DNA from 3 places in the Streptomyces sp. NPDC048111 genome. Region 1 is predicted to be linked to each of the others. Evidence: predicted binding sites of a transcription regulator. Region 1 holds the regulator's gene; each other region holds the start of a gene.

Region 1 (6,011 bases):
GGAGGCCTGCGTCGCCGAGGCCCGCGCCGCGGGGTTCGACCACGTCAACCTGGACCTCATCTACGGCACGCCCGGCGAGAGCGACGACGACTGGCGCGCCTCGCTCACCGCGGCGGTCGGCGCGGGCCCCGACCACATCAGCGCGTACGCCCTGATCGTCGAGGAGGGCACGCAGCTCGCCCGGCGCATCCGCCGCGGCGAGGTGCCCATGACCGACGACGACGAGCACGCCGACCGCTACCTGATCGCGGACGAGGTGCTGGGCGCGGCGGGCTACTCCTGGTACGAGGTCTCCAACTGGGCCACCACCGCGGCGGGCCGCTGCCTGCACAACGAGCTGTACTGGCGCGGGGCGGACTGGTGGGGGGCCGGGCCCGGCGCGCACAGCCATGTGGGCGGGGTGCGGTGGTGGAACGTCAAGCACCCCGGTGCGTACGCGGCGGCCCTGGCCTCCGGACGCTCGCCCGGCGCGGGCCGCGAGCTCCTGTCGGCCGAGGACCGCCGGGTGGAGCGCATCCTCCTGGAACTCCGCCTGCGCGAGGGCTGCCCCCTGACCCTGCTGAACCCGGCCGGGCTCGCCGCGGCGCGGGAGGCGGTGGGTTCGGGACTGCTGGAGGAGGATGCCTTCGGCGCGGGCCGCGCGGCGCTGACCCTGCGCGGCCGCCTCCTGGCCGACGCGGTGGTCCGAGCCCTGGTCGACTGACCCCGGAGGGGGGGCTTTCAGGGGCTTCCCGGGGGCTGGGCCCTAGCAGCGCGCCGCGGGCTCACGGCGCCGTGACGAAGTCGATCAGATGCTCCACCGAGCCCAGCAGCGAAGGATCCAGGTCCCGGTACGAGCGCACCCCGGACAGGATCCGGGCCCACGCCGCCCCCGTGTTCTCCGGCCACCCCAGCGCCCGGCACACCCCCGTCTTCCAGTCCTGCCCCCGCGGCACCACCGGCCACGCGGCGATCCCCACGGACGCCGGCTTCACGGCCTCCCACACGTCGATGTAGGGGTGCCCGACGACCAGCACGTCCGGATGCGTCACGGACGCCGCGATACGGGACTCCTTCGACCCGGGCACGAGATGGTCCACCAGGACCCCGAGCCGCGCGTCCGGCCCGGGGGCGAACTCGGCGACGATCGCCGGGAGGTCGTCGATGCCCTCCAGGTACTCGACGACCACACCCTCGATGCGCAGGTCGTCACCCCAGACCCGCTCGACCAGCTCCGCGTCGTGCCGCCCCTCGACATAGATCCGCCCCGCCCGGGCGACCCGCGCCCGCGCTCCGGGCACGGCGATCGACCCGGAGGCGGTACGGGCGGGCCGCTGGGGCGCGGGGGCCGCGCCCGAGGGACGTACGAGGGTGACCGCCTTGCCCTCCAGGAGGAACCCGCGCGGCACGAGCGGGAAGACGCGGTGCTTGCCGAACCGGTCCTCCAGGGTGACCGTCGGCCCCTCGGCCGTCTTCTCGCAGCGGATCACCGCCCCGCAGAATCCGGTGGAGACTTCCTCGACGACGAGATCGACCTCGGCGGGCACCTCGGGAACGGGCGCCTGCTTCTTCTTCCAGGGCGGGGTCAGGTCCGGGCTGTAGCTGCGCATAGGGCTCATTATTGGCGAGGCCGGCCCCGCGCGGGCGGCAGTGGTGCGCCCGGCACCGCACGCGCCGCCGTTTGCGCGGCGCCGGCGCTACGACACCCCGAACCGCCTCGCCAGCCCCTCCCGCTGCCCCCGGACGAACGCCGCGTCCACCACCGCCCCGTGCCCCGGCACGTACACCGCCCGCTCGCCGCCCAGCGCGAGCAGGCGGTCCAGGGCGGCCGGCCAGCGGGAGGGGAGGGCGTCGGGGCCGGCCTGGGGCTCGCCCGACTCCTCCACGAGGTCCCCGCAGAAGACGATCTCCGGGGAGTCGCCCGCGGCCGGCACGAGCACCGCCAGGTCGTGCCCGGTGTGCCCGGGGCCGACGTTCGCGAGCAGCACCTGACGGCCCCCCAGGTCCAGCGTCCACTCGCCGCTCACCTCGTGGTGCGGCAGCACCAGGACGTCCACCGCCTCGGACGCCTCCCGCGGAGCCACCCCCTGCGCCACCGCGTCGGCACGCAGCTCCTCCCGGCCGAGCGCCCGCCCGATGCCGACCGCCGCGTACACCTCGGCCCCGGCGAACGCCGCCGTGCCGAGGACGTGGTCGAAGTGGGGGTGGCTGAGCGCGATATGGGTCACACGACGGCCGAAGAGCGCCTCGGCCTGGGCGCGCAGTTCGGCGCCCTCGCGGAGCGTCGCGCCGGTGTCGCACAGCAGGAGCGAGCGCTCGCCGGCGACCAGCGCGGCCGTGGCGTCCCAGCCGGGAAGGCGTCTGCGCCCCACTCCGACGCCGAGCCGCTCCCAGCCCACCTCTTCCCAACGCACGTCCATGACGCGACGCTATCGGCAATCGCGGGGCGACACCGCGCGGTAGCGTGGTCGGCCGCCTTGCCCGGGGCGTACCGGTGGGCCGTACACTGGCCGGGGGTTTGCTGGCACTCGAACACAGCGAGTGCCAAAACGGACGGCAACTGGAGGTGTGCGCGATGCTCAGTGAACGCAGGCTCGAGGTGCTGCGCGCCATCGTCCAGGACTACGTCGGCACCGAGGAGCCGGTCGGGTCCAAGGCCCTGACCGAGCGGCACGCCCTGGGCGTCTCCCCGGCGACCGTGCGCAACGACATGGCCGTCCTGGAGGAGGAGGGCTTCATCGCCCAGCCCCACACCAGCGCCGGCCGCATCCCGACGGACAAGGGCTACCGGCTCTTCGTCGACCGGCTCGCGGGCGTCAAGCCCCTGTCGTCGCCGGAGCGCCGCGCGATCCAGAACTTCCTGGACAGCGCGGTCGACCTGGACGACGTCGTGGCCCGCACGGTGCGGCTGCTCGCGCAGCTGACCCGGCAGGTCGCGGTCGTCCAGTACCCGTCGCTGACCCGGTCCACGGTGCGGCACGTGGAGCTCCTCTCCCTCGCGGCGGCCCGGCTGATGCTGGTGCTGATCACGGACACCGGCCGCGTCGAGCAGCGCATGGTCGACTGCCCGGCGCCGTTCGGCGAGGCCGCGCTCGCGGACCTGAGGGCCCGGCTCAACGCACGAGTGGTGGGACGCCGCTTCGCGGACGTGCCGCAACTGGTGCAGGACCTGCCGGAGTCCTTCGAACCCGAGGACCGGGGAACCGTTTCGACGGTCCTCGCCACCCTCCTGGAAACCCTGGTCGAAGAGACCGAGGAGCGGCTGATGATCGGCGGCACCGCCAATCTCACCCGCTTCGGACACGACTTCCCGCTGACCATCAGGCCGGTGCTGGAGGCGCTTGAGGAGCAGGTCGTGCTGCTCAAGCTGCTCGGCGAGGCCAAGGAATCGGGCATGACCGTACGCATCGGGCACGAGAACAACGCCCATGAAGGACTGAACTCCACGTCCGTCGTCTCGGTCGGCTACGGTTCCGGCGGCGAGGCGGTCGCCAAACTCGGCGTGGTCGGACCGACCCGCATGGATTACCCCGGAACGATGGGAGCGGTACGCGCAGTGGCACGTTACGTCGGACAGATCCTGGCGGAGTCGTAAGTGGCCACGGACTACTACGCCGTACTCGGCGTGCGCCGCGACGCATCACAGGACGAGATCAAGAAGGCGTTCCGGCGCCTCGCACGCGAACTCCACCCGGACGTGAATCCGGACCCGAAGACGCAGGAGCGCTTCAAGGAGATCAACGCCGCGTACGAGGTGCTGTCGGACCCGCAGAAGAAGCAGGTCTACGACCTCGGCGGCGACCCGCTGTCGTCGTCGGGCGGCGGCGGGGCCGGCGGCTTCGGCGCGGGCGGCTTCGGCAACTTCTCGGACATCATGGACGCCTTCTTCGGCACGGCGTCGCAGCGCGGCCCGCGCTCGCGGACCCGCCGCGGCCAGGACGCCATGATCCGTCTGGAGATCGACCTCAACGAGGCGGCCTTCGGCACCACCAAGGAGATCCAGGTCGACACCGCCGTGGTGTGCACGACCTGCTCGGGCGAGGGCGCAGCCCCCGGCACCTCCGCGCAGACCTGTGACATGTGCCGCGGTCGCGGCGAGGTGTCCCAGGTCACCCGCTCCTTCCTGGGCCAGGTCATGACCTCGCGCCCCTGCCCCCAGTGCCAGGGCTTCGGCACCGTGGTCCCCACTCCGTGCCCGGAGTGCGCGGGCGACGGCCGGATCCGCTCGCGGCGCAGCCTCACCGTGAAGATCCCGGCCGGCGTCGACAACGGCACCCGGATCCAGCTCGCGGGCGAGGGCGAGGTCGGCCCCGGCGGCGGCCCCGCCGGCGACCTGTACGTGGAGATCCACGAGGTGCCGCACGACGTCTTCCAGCGCCGTGGCGACGACCTGCACTGCACGGTCACCATCCCCATGACGGCGGCGGCGCTCGGCACCAAGGTGCCGCTCCAGACGCTCGACGGCATGGAGGAGGTGGACATCCGCCCGGGCAGCCAGTCCGGCCAGTCCATTCCGCTGCACGGCCGCGGCATCACGCATCTGCGCGGCGGCGGGCGCGGCGACCTGATCGTCCACGTCGAGGTCCTGACCCCGAGCAAGCTGGACCCGCAGCAGGAGGACCTGCTGCGCCAGCTGGCCAAGCTGCGCGGCGAGGAGCGCCCCACCGGGCAGTTCCAGCCCGGCCAGCAGGGCCTGTTCTCCCGTCTGAAGGACGCGTTCAACGGACGCTGAGTCCGGTGGAGGGGGCCGTGGGGGAGATCTCCCCCACGGCCCCTTCCGTTTTCGGCGGGCGCCGCCCCGGCGCGGCGCCCGGAATCGTGGCCAGGGTCACTGCCCCGTGGCGATCCGGCGATTCGGCGCGGGAGCAACCGCGTGGCACGATGCGGGCATGGCTTTGACCGATCTCTGCCGGTATCCGATCGTGCAGGCGCCCATGGCGGGCGGCGCCTCCGGTCCGGCGCTGGCCGCGGCCGTGTCCGAGGCCGGGGGGCTCGGATTCCTGGCCGCCGGGTACAAGACCGCCGACGGCATGTACCAGGAGATCAAGCAGGTGCGGGGGCTGACCGGCCAGCCCTTCGGCGTCAACCTGTTCATGCCGCAGGAACCGCACACCGACCCCGCCGCCATCGAGGTCTACCGCCACCAGCTCGCCGGCGAGGCCTCCTGGTACGAGACGCCGCTCGGCGACGCGGACTCCGGCGGCGACGACAACTACGAGGCCAAGCTCGCCATCCTGCGCGAGGACCCGGTGCCGGTCGTCTCGTTCACCTTCGGCTGCCCCGAGCGCGCCGTGCTCGACGCCTTCGCCAAGGTCGGCACGTACACGATCGTCACCGTCACCACGCCCCAGGAGGCGCAGGCCGCGCAGTGGGCGGGCGCGGACGCGGTGTGCGTGCAGGGCGTCGAGGCGGGCGGCCACCAGGGCACCCACCGCGACGACCCCGAGGCGGGCGGCGCCGGCATCGGACTGCTCACGCTGATCGGCCTCGTCCGCGAGGCGGTGCAGCTGCCGATCGTCGCGAGCGGCGGCCTGATGCGCGGGGCCCAGATCGCCGCGGTGCTCGCGGCCGGCGCGGACGCGGCGCAGCTGGGCACGGCGTTCCTGGTGTGCCCGGAGTCCGGTGCGAACGTGCTGCACAAGCAGGCCCTGACCAACCCGCTCTTCGTCCGTACGGAGTTGACGCGGGCCTTCTCCGGGCGGCCGGCCCGCGGCCTGGTGAACCGTTTCATGCGCGAGCACGGCCCGTACGCCCCCGCCGGCTACCCCCAGGTGCACCAGCTCACCGCCGCCGTGCGCAAGGCCGCCGCCGCCGCGGGCGACCCCCAGGGCATGGCGCTCTGGGCGGGCCAGGGCCACCGGCTCGCCCGTGAGCTTCCGGCGGGTCGGCTCGTCGAGGTCCTGGCGGACGAACTCGACGCCGCAGCAGCCGAGTTGACCGTCACCCTGCAGAACCTGAGGAACATGAGGAGTGCGTCATGACCGCCCCGGTCTTCGTTGTCGACAAGGTGCCGGGCGGCGGCGAGTACGTCC
Region 2 (6,011 bases), on a different contig from region 1:
GACGCCTGGGTCAGCTTGTTCTTGCCGCGCACCCGGAAGCCGTCCGCTCGGCCGTCTATGCGTACCGCGGTGATGCGGTCCTTGAGCTTCGCGTCGTCCTTGAACGTCGTGTCGCCCATCGCGTCCATCGAGCCGCACGCGCCCAGCGCGACGACCGCGAGCGCGGTCAGGCTCGCTGCCGCGACGGTACGGATCAGCCGGCGTGCGGTACGCATGAAACTCCCCCAGGTGTACGTCAGTCGGCTGTGTGCCGATCAGGGCCGGTCGCGCCCTCCGATCACCAAGTTAGCCCCGCCCGAAGGCCTTCACCATGGAGCCAGCACCACCTTCGATGGGTGGGAAAACCGAACCCCGCACACTGCGCGAACCACGGGAGAAGTCCGGAAGAAGTGCGGGAGAGGTTCGGAGGTGGACGTGCGGGAGAGGTTCGGGGAACGCCCGAGGGCGGCACCCCCGCGATGGGGGTGCCGCCCTCGGTTACGACCAGGAGCTGCTGAGCCGGGGCTCAGAAGTCCATGTCACCGCCCGGCATGCCGCCCGGAGCGGCCGCGGCGGCCTTCTCCGGCTTGTCGGCGATGACGGCCTCGGTGGTGAGGAAGAGCGCCGCGATGGAGGCGGCGTTCTGCAGCGCGGAGCGCGTGACCTTCGCCGGGTCGATGATGCCCTCGGCGATCATGTCGACGTACTCGCCGGTCGCGGCGTTCAGACCGTGGCCGACGGCCAGGTTGCGCACCTTCTCCACGACGACGCCACCCTCGAGACCACCGTTGACGGCGATCTGCTTGAGCGGGGCCTCCAGGGCGAGCTTCACGGCGTTGGCGCCGGTCGCCTCGTCACCGTCGAGCTCAAGCTTCTCGAAGACCGCGGAAGCCTGGAGCAGGGCCACGCCACCACCGGCGACGATGCCCTCCTCGACGGCCGCCTTCGCGTTGCGAACGGCGTCCTCGATGCGGTGCTTGCGCTCCTTGAGCTCGACCTCGGTGGCCGCGCCCGCCTTGATGACGGCCACGCCGCCGGCGAGCTTGGCGAGGCGCTCCTGGAGCTTCTCGCGGTCGTAGTCCGAGTCGCTGTTCTCGATCTCGGCGCGGATCTGGTTGACGCGGCCCTGGACCTGGTCGCTGTCACCGGAGCCGTCGACGATCGTCGTCTCGTCCTTGGTGATGACGACCTTGCGGGCGCGGCCGAGCAGGTCGAGACCGGCGTTCTCCAGCTTGAGGCCGACCTCCTCGGAGATGACGGTGCCGCCCGTGAGGATGGCGATGTCGCCGAGCATGGCCTTGCGGCGGTCACCGAAGCCCGGGGCCTTGACGGCGACGGACTTGAAGGTGCCACGGATCTTGTTGACGACCAGGGTCGACAGGGCCTCGCCCTCGACGTCCTCGGCGATGATCAGCAGCGGCTTGCCGGACTGCATGACCTTCTCGAGGAGCGGCAGCAGGTCCTTGACCGAGCTGATCTTCGAGTTGACGATCAGGATGTACGGGTCGTCGAGCGACGCCTCCATACGCTCCATGTCGGTGGCGAAGTACGCCGAGATGTAGCCCTTGTCGAAGCGCATGCCCTCGGTGAGCTCGAGCTCGAGACCGAAGGTCTGCGACTCCTCGACCGTGATGACGCCTTCCTTGCCGACCTTGTCCATCGCCTCGGCGATGAGTTCGCCGATCTGGGTGTCGGCGGCGGAGATGGAGGCCGTCGAAGCGATCTGCTCCTTGGTCTCGACATCCTTCGCCTGCTCCAGGAGGGCGGCGGAGACGGCCTCGACGGCCTTCTCGATGCCGCGCTTCAGGGCCATCGGGTTGGCGCCGGCGGCGACGTTGCGCAGACCCTCGCGCACCAGGGCCTGGGCGAGGACGGTCGCGGTGGTCGTTCCGTCACCGGCGACGTCGTCCGTCTTCTTGGCGACTTCCTTGACCAGCTCGGCGCCGATCTTCTCGTACGGGTCCTCGAGCTCGATCTCCTTGGCGATGGAAACACCATCGTTGGTGATCGTGGGGGCGCCCCACTTCTTCTCGAGGACGACGTTGCGGCCCTTGGGGCCGAGGGTGACCTTGACGGCGTCGGCGAGCTGGTTCATCCCGCGCTCGAGACCGCGCCGTGCCTCCTCGTCGAACGCGATGATCTTGGCCATGTGAAGTGGTCCTCCCGGACAGGGGTGGCGTTCTTCGTGGATCGCGCTCGTGCCCGCGACGGACGGCCTGCAGCCCTTGTGGTTCCTTGCCCCACCCGGGTTGCGGGCCTCACTGGCCCGATCCAAGTTCTGTCACTCTCACCTGGAGAGTGCTAAGCCCAATGATTAGCACTCGGCACCTGCGAGTGCAAGCGAGTCTCTTGAACCGGGCGCTCTGATTTGCCCTGCGGGTCGGCCTGTCCCGGGGGCGCCGCCCCGGGGGCCCGCGGATGCCACCCGGGGCCGCCCGCCCCCCGGGGCCCGGGGTGTGCGCAGTTCCCCGCGCCCCTCAACCCCTCGTCCGTGTGCGGGCCGTGCTCGCTCCTCGCGCCGTTCCCCGCGCCCCTCGAACCCCCTCTCCCCTGCGGGCCGTGGTCGCTTCTCGCGCAGTTCCCCGCGCCCCCAAAAACCTCGGTCGCATGCGGACCGTGCCCGCTTGCTCGCGCAGTTCCCCGCGCCCCTGGCAGGGCTGGGGGTGCCCGGGGGTTGCGCAGTTCCCCGCACCCCTTGGCTCCGCGGTCGTGTGCGGACCGCGGTCGCTTCTCGCGCAGTTCCCCGCGCCCCTAGCAGCACTGGTGCTGGCCCGCATCGGCCACCTCAGCCCGTCCGGCGATTGAGGACGAGCGCCGTTCAGGCGCGAAAGCGGGGGTGCAGGGGGCGCAGCCCCCGCCGGGGTTCGAGGGGCGGAGCCCCTCAGCGGGTCTGGGGCGCAGCCCCAGGGGCCGAACCCTTCAACCCGCGTCACGGGCGGGCGGGTGGGCAAGCCCCCTGGGGGGTCTGGGGCGCAGCCCCAGGGCTCAGCCGATACAACCCCCTGCACGGGCGGGCGGGTGGGCAAGCGCCTCGGGGTCTGGGGCGCAGCCCCAGGGAGCCGGTGCCCAGCCAACCCCCGTCACGGGCGGGCCGGTGGGCAAGCGCCCCCGGGGTCTGGGGCGGAGCCGCAGGGGCCCGCGCCCTTCGAACCCTGCACGGGCGGCCGGGCAAGCGCTCGGGGCCCGGGGCGGAGCCCCAGGGGGAGGGGATGCGTGAAGGGGGCCACCTTTGGGGGTGGCCCCCTTCATGCCTGCTTGCGTCGGTGGTCGATCGCGCCGAGATCAGACGGCGAGCTTGACCATGTCCGCCTGCGGACCCTTCTGGCCCTGCGAGATCTCGAACTCGACTCGCTGACCTTCTTCAAGGGTGCGGTAACCGTCCATCTGGATCGCGCTGTAGTGGACGAAAACATCCGCACCACCGTCGACCGCGATGAAGCCGTACCCCTTCTCCGCGTTGAACCACTTGACGGTGCCCTGAGCCATGCCTAACTCCCCTATTACTGGCCCTTGCACGGGACCACACTTCGCGGACCCGGGTCAGACCTGCACCCTCCGACAGGAGAGGGTGTGCGCCGGAACGCGTCGACCGCGGCTGAATGTATCTGCCCAACTGCCCTCTGCAACAGGTCAATCGGACGAGAATTCCGGGCACGCGAGGAGAGCGGAATGCCATCAATTCAACATTCCGGGGCAAGTCGGGCCGGGCAAAGCGCACTTAAGGCGCAAAGGGCTCTCACACTTTGACCCCATGTTGTCGCGTTCTCATATGCGCTCGGCACACGAAGCGAAGGGGCTTCCCCAACTGTACCCCGCTCAACCATGTTGAATTGCCCCCTCCGCTTCTCGTGCGGAGGGGGCAATTCCGAATACCGCGCGCGGCGTTCGGCGGGTGCAGGGGTGCTGCGGCGTTCAGCCGCCAGCGACCGCCGGGATGATCGAGACACCGGCACCGTCGGGCGTGGCCGTCTCCAGGCCCTGCTCGAAGCGGACGTCGTCGTCGTTGACGTACACGTTGACGAAGCGGCGCAGCTTGCCCTGGTCGTCCAGGACGCGCGCGGCGATGCCCGTGTGGTTCTTCTCCAGGTCGGCGATGACCTCGGCGAGGGTGGTGCCCTCGGCGGCGACCTCGGCCTGGCCGCCCGTGTAGGTGCGCAGGATGGTGGGGATGCGGACGTTCACGCTCATGGTGTCGGTGCTCCTAGTCGTTCGGCAGTGCTCAGTGGGCGAGGCCCGCGTCGCGGAAGGCGTCCAGGCTGGGACGGATGGTCGCGGTCGCCTGGGAGGTGGCCGCCACCGCGTCCAGGGTCTTGAGCCCGTCACCGGTGTTGAGCACGACGGTGGTGAGCGACGGGTCGAGGAGGCCGGCCTCGATGAGCTTGCGCGTCACGCCGACCGTCACACCGCCCGCGGTCTCCGCGAAGATGCCCTCGGTGCGGGCGAGCAGCTTGATGGCGTCCACGATCTGCTCGTCGTTCACGTCCTCCACCGCACCGCCCGTGCGGCGCGCGATGTCCAGGACGTAGGGGCCGTCCGCCGGGTTGCCGATGGCGAGCGACTTGGCGATGGTGTCGGGCTTCTGCGGGCGTACGACGTCGTGGCCGGCCTTGAAGGCGGTCGACACCGGGGAGCAGCCCTCGGCCTGGGCGCCGAAGATCTTGTACGGCTTGTCCTCGACCAGGCCGAGCTTGATCAGCTCCTGGAGGCCCTTGTCGATCTTGGTGAGCTGGGAGCCCGAGGCGATCGGGATGACCAGCTGGTCGGGGAGCTGCCAGCCGAGCTGCTCGCAGATCTCGTACGCCAGCGTCTTGGAACCCTCGCCGTAGTACGGCCGCAGGTTGACGTTGACGAAGCCCCAGCCCTCGCCCAGCGGGTCGCCGATGAGCTCGGAGCAGAAGCGGTTGACGTCGTCGTAGTTGCCCTCGATGCCGACGAGCTCGCCGCCGTACACCGCGGCCATGACGACCTTGCCCTGCTCCAGGTCGTGCGGGATGAACACGCAGGAGCGGAAGCCGGCCCGGGCGGCGGCGGCGCCGACGGCTCCGGCCAGGTTTCCGGTGGAGGAGCAGGAGAGCGTGGTGAAGCCGAAGGCTCGGGCGGCCTCGAGGGCCTGGGCGACGACACGGTCCTTGAAGGAGTGCGTCGGGTTGCCGGAGTCGTCCTTGACGAACAGCTTGCCGGGCTCGACGCCCAGCTCGCGGGCCAGGTTCTCGGCCTTGACGAGCTTGGTGAAGCCGGGGTTCAGGTTCGGTTTGTCGGCGACGTCCGCGGGGACGGGCAGCAGCGGGGCGTAACGCCAGATGTTCTCGGGACCGGACTCGATCTGCTTGCGCAGCGCCTCGGGGTCGCCGAGCGGCAGGTCATAAGCCACTTCGAGCGGTCCGAAACACAGTTCGCAGGCGAAGATCGGGCCAAGTTCGAAACGCTCGCCGCACTCGCGGCAGGAAAGCCCGGACGCGGGACCGAGGTCGACGGCGGTGCGGGAGGCAACAGTCTGTGCAGACATGGAGGGAGGCCCTTTCTCCTCATCTTCCTCATGGCGAACCTCGCCATGAGACGGATTTGGCACCTTCCCTAGCCGGTGGCCCCGTGTCTTGATCTGTGCGATCGACGAGAACCGACTGGAGGGTTGCCGGGGCTTCAACGGGCCGTTTCCCTCTGCCCCTCTGGATGAGCGGTATTCGATTGTCGGCGTGACGACCCCGGCATGCGAGCGTCGTCCGCGTTGTTCAAGACTGTAACCGAAGCCCCGGACGGTTGAGATAGTCGTCCGAACCGCGAGATGGATCACACGAGGAGGCCCAGGACCGTGCTGGAAGAGGTGGAACGCTGGCTGAGCAGGCGTTCCTGGTCCGCGGCCGACCGGCCCATCGACCGGATCCTGGCCGCGAAACACCGCACGGGGACGACCGTCAGTGTCGTCCTGCCCGCGCTCGACGAGGAGGCCACGGTCGGTGACATCGTGGCCGCGATCCGGCGCGAGCTGATGACCGACACCGTGCCGCTCGTGGACGAGCTGGTGGTCGTCGACT
Region 3 (6,011 bases), on a different contig from region 1:
CAGCCCTGGTCGGTCACCAGGTCCTGCTTGGCGGTGTTGAGCAGGTGCAGCAGCCGGACCGGGTCGGTGAAGGTGCCCGCCGAGTCGAGCTTCCGGGTCGCCGAGGCGAGGAAGGCCTGCTGACGGCGGGTGCGGTCCAGGTCGCCCCCGGTCAGACCGTGCCGCTGCCGTACGAAGGCGAGCGACTGCTGTCCGTTCAGGGTCTGTTTCCCGGCCGGGAAGTCGGCGCCCGAGTACCGGTCCTTCACGGGGTGCTTCAGACAGACCGTCACCCCGTCCAGAGCGTCGGCCAGATGGTAGAAACCGGCGAGGTTGACCTCGGCGAAGTGGTCGATCGGCACCCCCAGGAAGGCGCGTACGGTCTCGATCTCGGCCCGGCGCCCGGCCTCGCGGCCCGCCGTCTCCAGCTTCCGTCCGTCGGTGACGCCCTCGGCCGCCAGCTTCTCCTCGGTGCGGGCCTTCTCCAGGCCGTACGCCTTCTTGATCTTGTCCTGACCGTGTCCGGCGATGTCGACCAGGTCGTCCCGCGGCACCGAGAACGCCTTCGCCCTGCCGCCGTCGGCCGGGACGTGCAGCAGGATCAGGGTGTTGGTGTTGTAGCCGCCGATGTCGGAACTGCCCGCGTGCAGCTTGTCGAGCACCTCCGGCGGCAGGTCGTCGCCGTTCTGGTCCTTGCGGCTGTCCAGGCCCATCAGCAGGATGTTGGTGTCCCCGCCCACCGACTTGGGCGCGCCGTCCCCGAGCGCCCGCGAGGTGCCGATGCTCCCGGCCAGGTCGCGGTACAGGTACCAGCCGCCGGCCAGGGCGCAGAGCGCCAGGGCGACGGCGCACACGACGAACGCGCGCAGCAGGCGCACCGGCCCGGAACGTCTCCTGCGGCGGCCGCCCCGGCTGCGGCGCTCTCGGTCGGCGGGGCTGCGGCTCTCTCGGCGATGGCTCACGCCGACCGATCCTTGGCCCGGGGCGCTGAAGGAATCCTGAAGGTCCTGAAGACGCCTTCAGAACCCGGGCCGCCCGGACGCGCGGGCGCTCACCAGCCGGGGACCCGCCCCCACGGGCCGGACACCCGCACGGCGCCCGGCCCCCGGACCGGGCCGCCCTCTCAGGCGCCCGCCCGCTCCTGCGCGACCTCGTCCGGTCGCCGCGCCGGCAGCCGCACCGTGAACACCGCGCCCGGCCCCGCTCCCGCCGTCAGCTCACCGCCGTGGGCCCGCGCGATCTCGCGGGCGATAGCCAGCCCGAGCCCGGTGCCGCCGCTCTCCCGGGCGCGGGCCGCGTCGAGCCGTACGAAGCGCTCGAAGATCCGCGCCCGGTCGGCGGCCGGCACCCCGGGCCCGTCGTCGCGTACCTCCACGACCGCGCCGTCCCCCTCGCGCGCGGCCCGCACCCGTACCGCCGTCCGCGCGTGACGCACGGCGTTGTCGACGAGGTTGGCCAGCATCCGCTCCAGCTGCGCGGGATCGCCGCGCACCGGTACGGGGGCGTCGGCCGCGAGCCGTACCGGGACCCGGGCGGCGCGCCGGCGCGCGGTGTCCTCGGCGGCGATGAGCGCGAGGTCGACGGGCTCGGCGAGCGGCCGGTGCCGGGCGTCGAGGCGGGCCAGGAGCAGCAGGTCGGCGGCGATCCGCTGGAGCCGCTCGGTGTCGTCGAGCGCGGCCCTGACGGCGGCCAAGTCCGGTGACGTCAGGGCGACTTCGAGCCGCGAGCGGACGGCGGCGATCGGGTTGCGCAGCTCGTGCGAGGCGTCCGCGACGAACTCGCGCTGGCGGACATGGGCCTGTTCGAGCCGGTCGAGGGTGGCGTTCACGGTCCGGGCGAGCAGCGCGATCTCGTCACCGCCGCCCGGATCGGGCACCCGCCGGTCCAGCTCGCTCGAACTGACCTCGGCCAGCTCGGTGCGGATCGAGGTGACCGGGCGCAGCGCGAGCCCGGTGCCGGCCCAGGCGATGGCGGCGGCCAGCGCGATCAGCGGCGGGGCGCTGGCGAGCAGCGCCCAGCCGATGGCGCCGGTGGCGTCGTCCACGTCGTTGAGGACGGTCGTGCCGTACACGTAGCTCGCGGGCCCGCCGGGCAGCTGGGCGCGGACGACCACCGCGACCTCGTGCCGGCCGCCCTCGTTCAGGACCCGCGACGCCGAGTCCCGGCCGGGCGGCGGGCGCAGCCCGGCCAGCTCCGCGGCGGCCCCGGTGCGCTGACTCGCCGCGCTCACCCGGCCCCGCTCGTCCAGGACCACGACCAGGTCCACGCCGTCGTCCGGCGGCGGGAGCTGCGGGCGTACGGTCCCGGCGTCGACCTGGGCGGCGACCTTGCGGGCCGCCAGTTCGGTGCGGCCCGTGGTGTTGTCCAGCAGATTGGAGCGCAGGACGAGGAAGAGCCAGATCCCGCCCGCGGCGAGCAGCAGCGCCATCGCGAGGGCCGCGGCAGCGGCCACCTTGCCCCGCACGGTCCTCGGCAGCAGCCGCCCCACGGTCCGGCGGCGCGGCTCAGCCGCCATCGGGGGACATCCGGTAACCGACGCCGTGCACGGTCAGGATCGACCGGCGCCCGAACGGGGCGTCGATCTTCTTGCGGAGCGAGGAGACGTACACCTCGACGATGTTCGGATCGATCCCGCCGGCCGTGCCCGTGCCGCCGTCCCAGACCTCGTCCAGGACGTGCTGCTTGGTCACGGCCCGTCCCGGCTCGGCCATCAGGCAGGCGAGGACGGCCAGTTCGCGCGCGGTCAGCTCGATCTCGCGGCCGTCCCGGCGGCAGCGCCGGGCGCCGGGGTCGAGCGTGAGGTCACCGGCCTGGAGCGGGCCCGGGCGTTCGGCGCCCGCCCGGCGGCCGAGCGCCCGCAGCCGGGCGAGCAGCACCACGAACGAGAACGGCTTGGTCAGATAGTCGTCCGCCCCCGAGTCGAGCCCGTCGGCCTCGTCGTACTCGCCGTCGCGCGCGGTCAGCATCAGGACCGGGGTGGGATCGCCGAGCGCGCGCATCCGGCGGCAGATCTCGTAGCCGCTGAGCCCCGGCAGCATCAGATCGAGCACGACCGCGTCGTACCCGCCGGTGAGCGCGAGGTCGAGCCCGCGGTGGCCGTCGTGGGCGAGGTCGACCCAGTGCCCCTCGGCGGAGATGCCCCGACGCAGCGAGTCGGCGAGCCCGGTTTCGTCCTCGACGACCAGAATGCGCATGCCCTCCAGGGTCACACAGGCCCGGAGGCGGGCCCCGCGCGATCCGCCGCGGCGGTGGCACATTGGCACTCCGCTTGACCGAGTGCTAATCGCCGTCCTAGTCTCGCTTCTGGCACTCCCCACCGGAGAGTGCCAAGTAGCGACGGGCAGGTCCGGCACCCGCGACGACGGATCCACCTGGTCGCCACCCCAGACAGTTAACCCCGTGAGATCTCCGAAGGGGGAGACCGGATCGTGACGACCACCAGCTCCAAGGTTGCCATCAAGCCGCTCGAGGACCGCATTGTGGTCCAGCCGCTCGACGCCGAGCAGACCACGGCCTCCGGCCTGGTCATTCCGGACACCGCCAAGGAGAAGCCCCAGGAGGGCGTCGTCCTGGCCGTGGGCCCGGGCCGCTTCGAGAACGGCGAGCGCCTTCCGCTCGACGTCAGCACCGGCGACATCGTGCTGTACAGCAAGTACGGCGGCACCGAGGTGAAGTACAACGGCGAGGAGTACCTCGTCCTCTCGGCCCGCGACGTGCTTGCGGTCATCGAGAAGTAATTCACCGGAGTACGTGAGTACTTCGCGTTCGAAGCGAATGCTTTGAGAGCTGCGCCCCTGGTCACCCCGCTGATTGCCGGGCGGCGAGGGGCGCAGTGTCATTAACCCGAGTTTCGAGAGGGCTGAACCGCTCCCATGGCGAAGATCCTGAAGTTCGACGAGGACGCCCGTCGCGCCCTTGAGCGCGGCGTCAACAAGCTTGCCGACACCGTGAAGGTGACGATCGGCCCCAAGGGCCGCAACGTCGTCATCGACAAGAAGTTCGGCGCCCCCACCATCACCAACGACGGCGTGACCATCGCGCGCGAGGTCGAGCTCGACGACCCGTACGAGAACCTGGGCGCCCAGCTCGTCAAGGAGGTGGCGACCAAGACCAACGACATCGCGGGTGACGGCACCACCACCGCGACCGTGCTGGCCCAGGCGCTGGTCCGCGAGGGTCTGCGCAACGTCGCCGCCGGCGCCTCCCCGGCCGCCCTGAAGAAGGGCATCGACGCCGCGGTCAAGGCCGTCTCCGACGAGCTGCTCGCGACCGCCCGTCCGATCGAGGACAAGACCGACATCGCCGCCGTCGCCGCGCTGTCCGCCCAGGACAAGCAGATCGGCGAGCTCATCGCCGAGGCCATGGACAAGGTCGGCAAGGACGGTGTCATCACCGTCGAGGAGTCCAACACCTTCGGTGTGGACCTCGAGTTCACCGAGGGCATGGCCTTCGACAAGGGCTACCTCTCGCACTACATGGTCACCGACCAGGAGCGTATGGAGGCCGTCCTCGACGACCCGTACATCCTGATCAACCAGGGCAAGATCGCCTCGATCCAGGACCTGCTGCCGCTCCTGGAGAAGGTCATCCAGGCCGGCGCCTCCAAGCCGCTCCTGATCATCGCCGAGGATGTCGAGGGCGAGGCGCTCTCCACCCTGGTCGTCAACAAGATCCGCGGCACGTTCAACGCCGTGGCCGTCAAGGCCCCGGGCTTCGGCGACCGCCGCAAGGCCATGCTGCAGGACATCGCCACCCTCACCGGTGCGACCGTCATCGCCGAAGAGGTCGGCCTCAAGCTCGACCAGGCCGGTCTCGAGGTGCTCGGCACCGCGCGCCGCGTCACCATCACCAAGGACGACACCACGATCGTCGACGGCGGCGGCAACAAGGCCGACGTCGAGGGCCGCGTCGCCCAGATCAAGGCCGAGATCGAGGCCACGGACTCCGACTGGGACCGCGAGAAGCTCCAGGAGCGCCTCGCGAAGCTGGCCGGCGGCGTGTGCGTGATCAAGGTCGGTGCCGCCACCGAGGTGGAGCTCAAGGAGCGCAAGCACCGTCTGGAGGACGCCATCTCCGCGACCCGCGCCGCGGTCGAGGAGGGCATCGTCTCCGGTGGTGGCTCCGCCCTGGTGCACGCCGCCAAGGTCCTCGAGGGCAACCTCGACAAGACCGGCGACGAGGCCACCGGTGTCGCGGTCGTGCGCCGCGCCGTCGTCGAGCCGCTGCGCTGGATCGCCGAGAACGCCGGCCTCGAGGGCTACGTCATCACCTCCAAGGTGAGCGAGCTCGACAAGGGCTTCGGCTTCAACGCCGCCACCGGCGAGTACGGCGACCTGGTCAAGGCCGGCGTCATCGACCCGGTCAAGGTCACCCGCTCCGCCCTGGAGAACGCCGCCTCCATCGCCTCCCTGCTGCTCACGACCGAGACCCTGGTCGTCGAGAAGCCGGCCGAGGAGGAGCCCGAGGCCGGTCACGGCCACGGTCACGGCCACTCCCACTGACCCCCGGTCAGCGGTAGCCCCGCACACCAGAGGCCCGGCGTCCCCTTCGGGGGGTGCCGGGCCTTCGGCGTTGGCATGATGGGCATATGGGGGAGGACGCGGGGCGGACGGTCGAGCTGAGCGACGTGGTGGGCGCGGCGGTGGTCGGGGACCGCAACACGGTCTACGTCACCCAGGGGTCGGCGCCCGCGGTCCGGTCGGCGTACTGGGAGCATGTCCGCCGGATGGCCCCGTCCCAACTGGTGGGCCGGGAAGCCGAGTTGGCGGAGCTTGCGAAGTTCTGCCGCGCCGACTCCACCCCCGGGTACGCCTGGTGGCGCGCGGACGCCTGGGCCGGCAAGACCGCTCTGCTGGCGTGGTTCGCCCTGCATCCGCCCGAGGGCGTGCGTGTCGTACCGTTCTTCGTCACCGCGCGGTCCGGGGCGCAGAACGATGTGGTGGCGTACGTCGATGTCGTCCTGGAACAGCTGGCCGAGCTGACGGGGGAGGCGCTTCCCGCCTTCCTGCCCGCCACGGTCCGGGCGGCCCACC

What was found. The regulator HrcA, encoded in region 1, represses chaperone genes, less so after heat shock. The targets are predictions, from matches to a motif close to TTNGCACTCNGNNNNNCNGAGTGCNAA.
Region 2: a site for HrcA is predicted at 2,258-2,284, ahead of groL (chaperonin GroEL). Genes of this name have one in related genera too.
Region 3: a site for HrcA is predicted at 3,236-3,262, ahead of groES (co-chaperone GroES). Genes of this name have one in related genera too.

Annotation. Positions count from the first base shown of each region.
Region 1 covers NZ_JBIDBD010000039.1:29,687-35,697, forward strand. The annotation lists gene hemW (radical SAM family heme chaperone HemW) at 1-703, shown strand, start outside; gene ACGF3I_RS32540 (DUF3097 domain-containing protein) at 765-1,589, opposite strand; gene ACGF3I_RS32545 (MBL fold metallo-hydrolase) at 1,677-2,399, opposite strand; gene hrcA (heat-inducible transcriptional repressor HrcA) at 2,555-3,574, shown strand; gene dnaJ (molecular chaperone DnaJ) at 3,575-4,711, shown strand; gene ACGF3I_RS32560 (nitronate monooxygenase) at 4,869-5,960, shown strand; gene ACGF3I_RS32565 (16S rRNA (uracil(1498)-N(3))-methyltransferase) at 5,957-6,011, shown strand, end outside.
Region 2 covers NZ_JBIDBD010000037.1:4,358-10,368, reverse strand. The annotation lists gene ACGF3I_RS32025 (DUF4097 domain-containing protein) at 1-215, opposite strand, end outside; gene groL (chaperonin GroEL) at 506-2,128, opposite strand; gene ACGF3I_RS32015 (cold-shock protein) at 3,262-3,465, opposite strand; gene ACGF3I_RS32010 (MoaD/ThiS family protein) at 3,892-4,167, opposite strand; gene thrC (threonine synthase) at 4,199-5,485, opposite strand; SAM riboswitch class I at 5,502-5,656, opposite strand; gene ACGF3I_RS32000 (glucosyl-3-phosphoglycerate synthase) at 5,789-6,011, shown strand, end outside.
Region 3 covers NZ_JBIDBD010000014.1:27,623-33,633, reverse strand. The annotation lists gene ACGF3I_RS21945 (LCP family protein) at 1-941, opposite strand, end outside; gene ACGF3I_RS21940 (sensor histidine kinase) at 1,103-2,494, opposite strand; gene ACGF3I_RS21935 (response regulator transcription factor) at 2,484-3,173, opposite strand; gene groES (co-chaperone GroES) at 3,408-3,716, shown strand; gene groL (chaperonin GroEL) at 3,852-5,480, shown strand; gene ACGF3I_RS21920 (hypothetical protein) at 5,567-6,011, shown strand, end outside.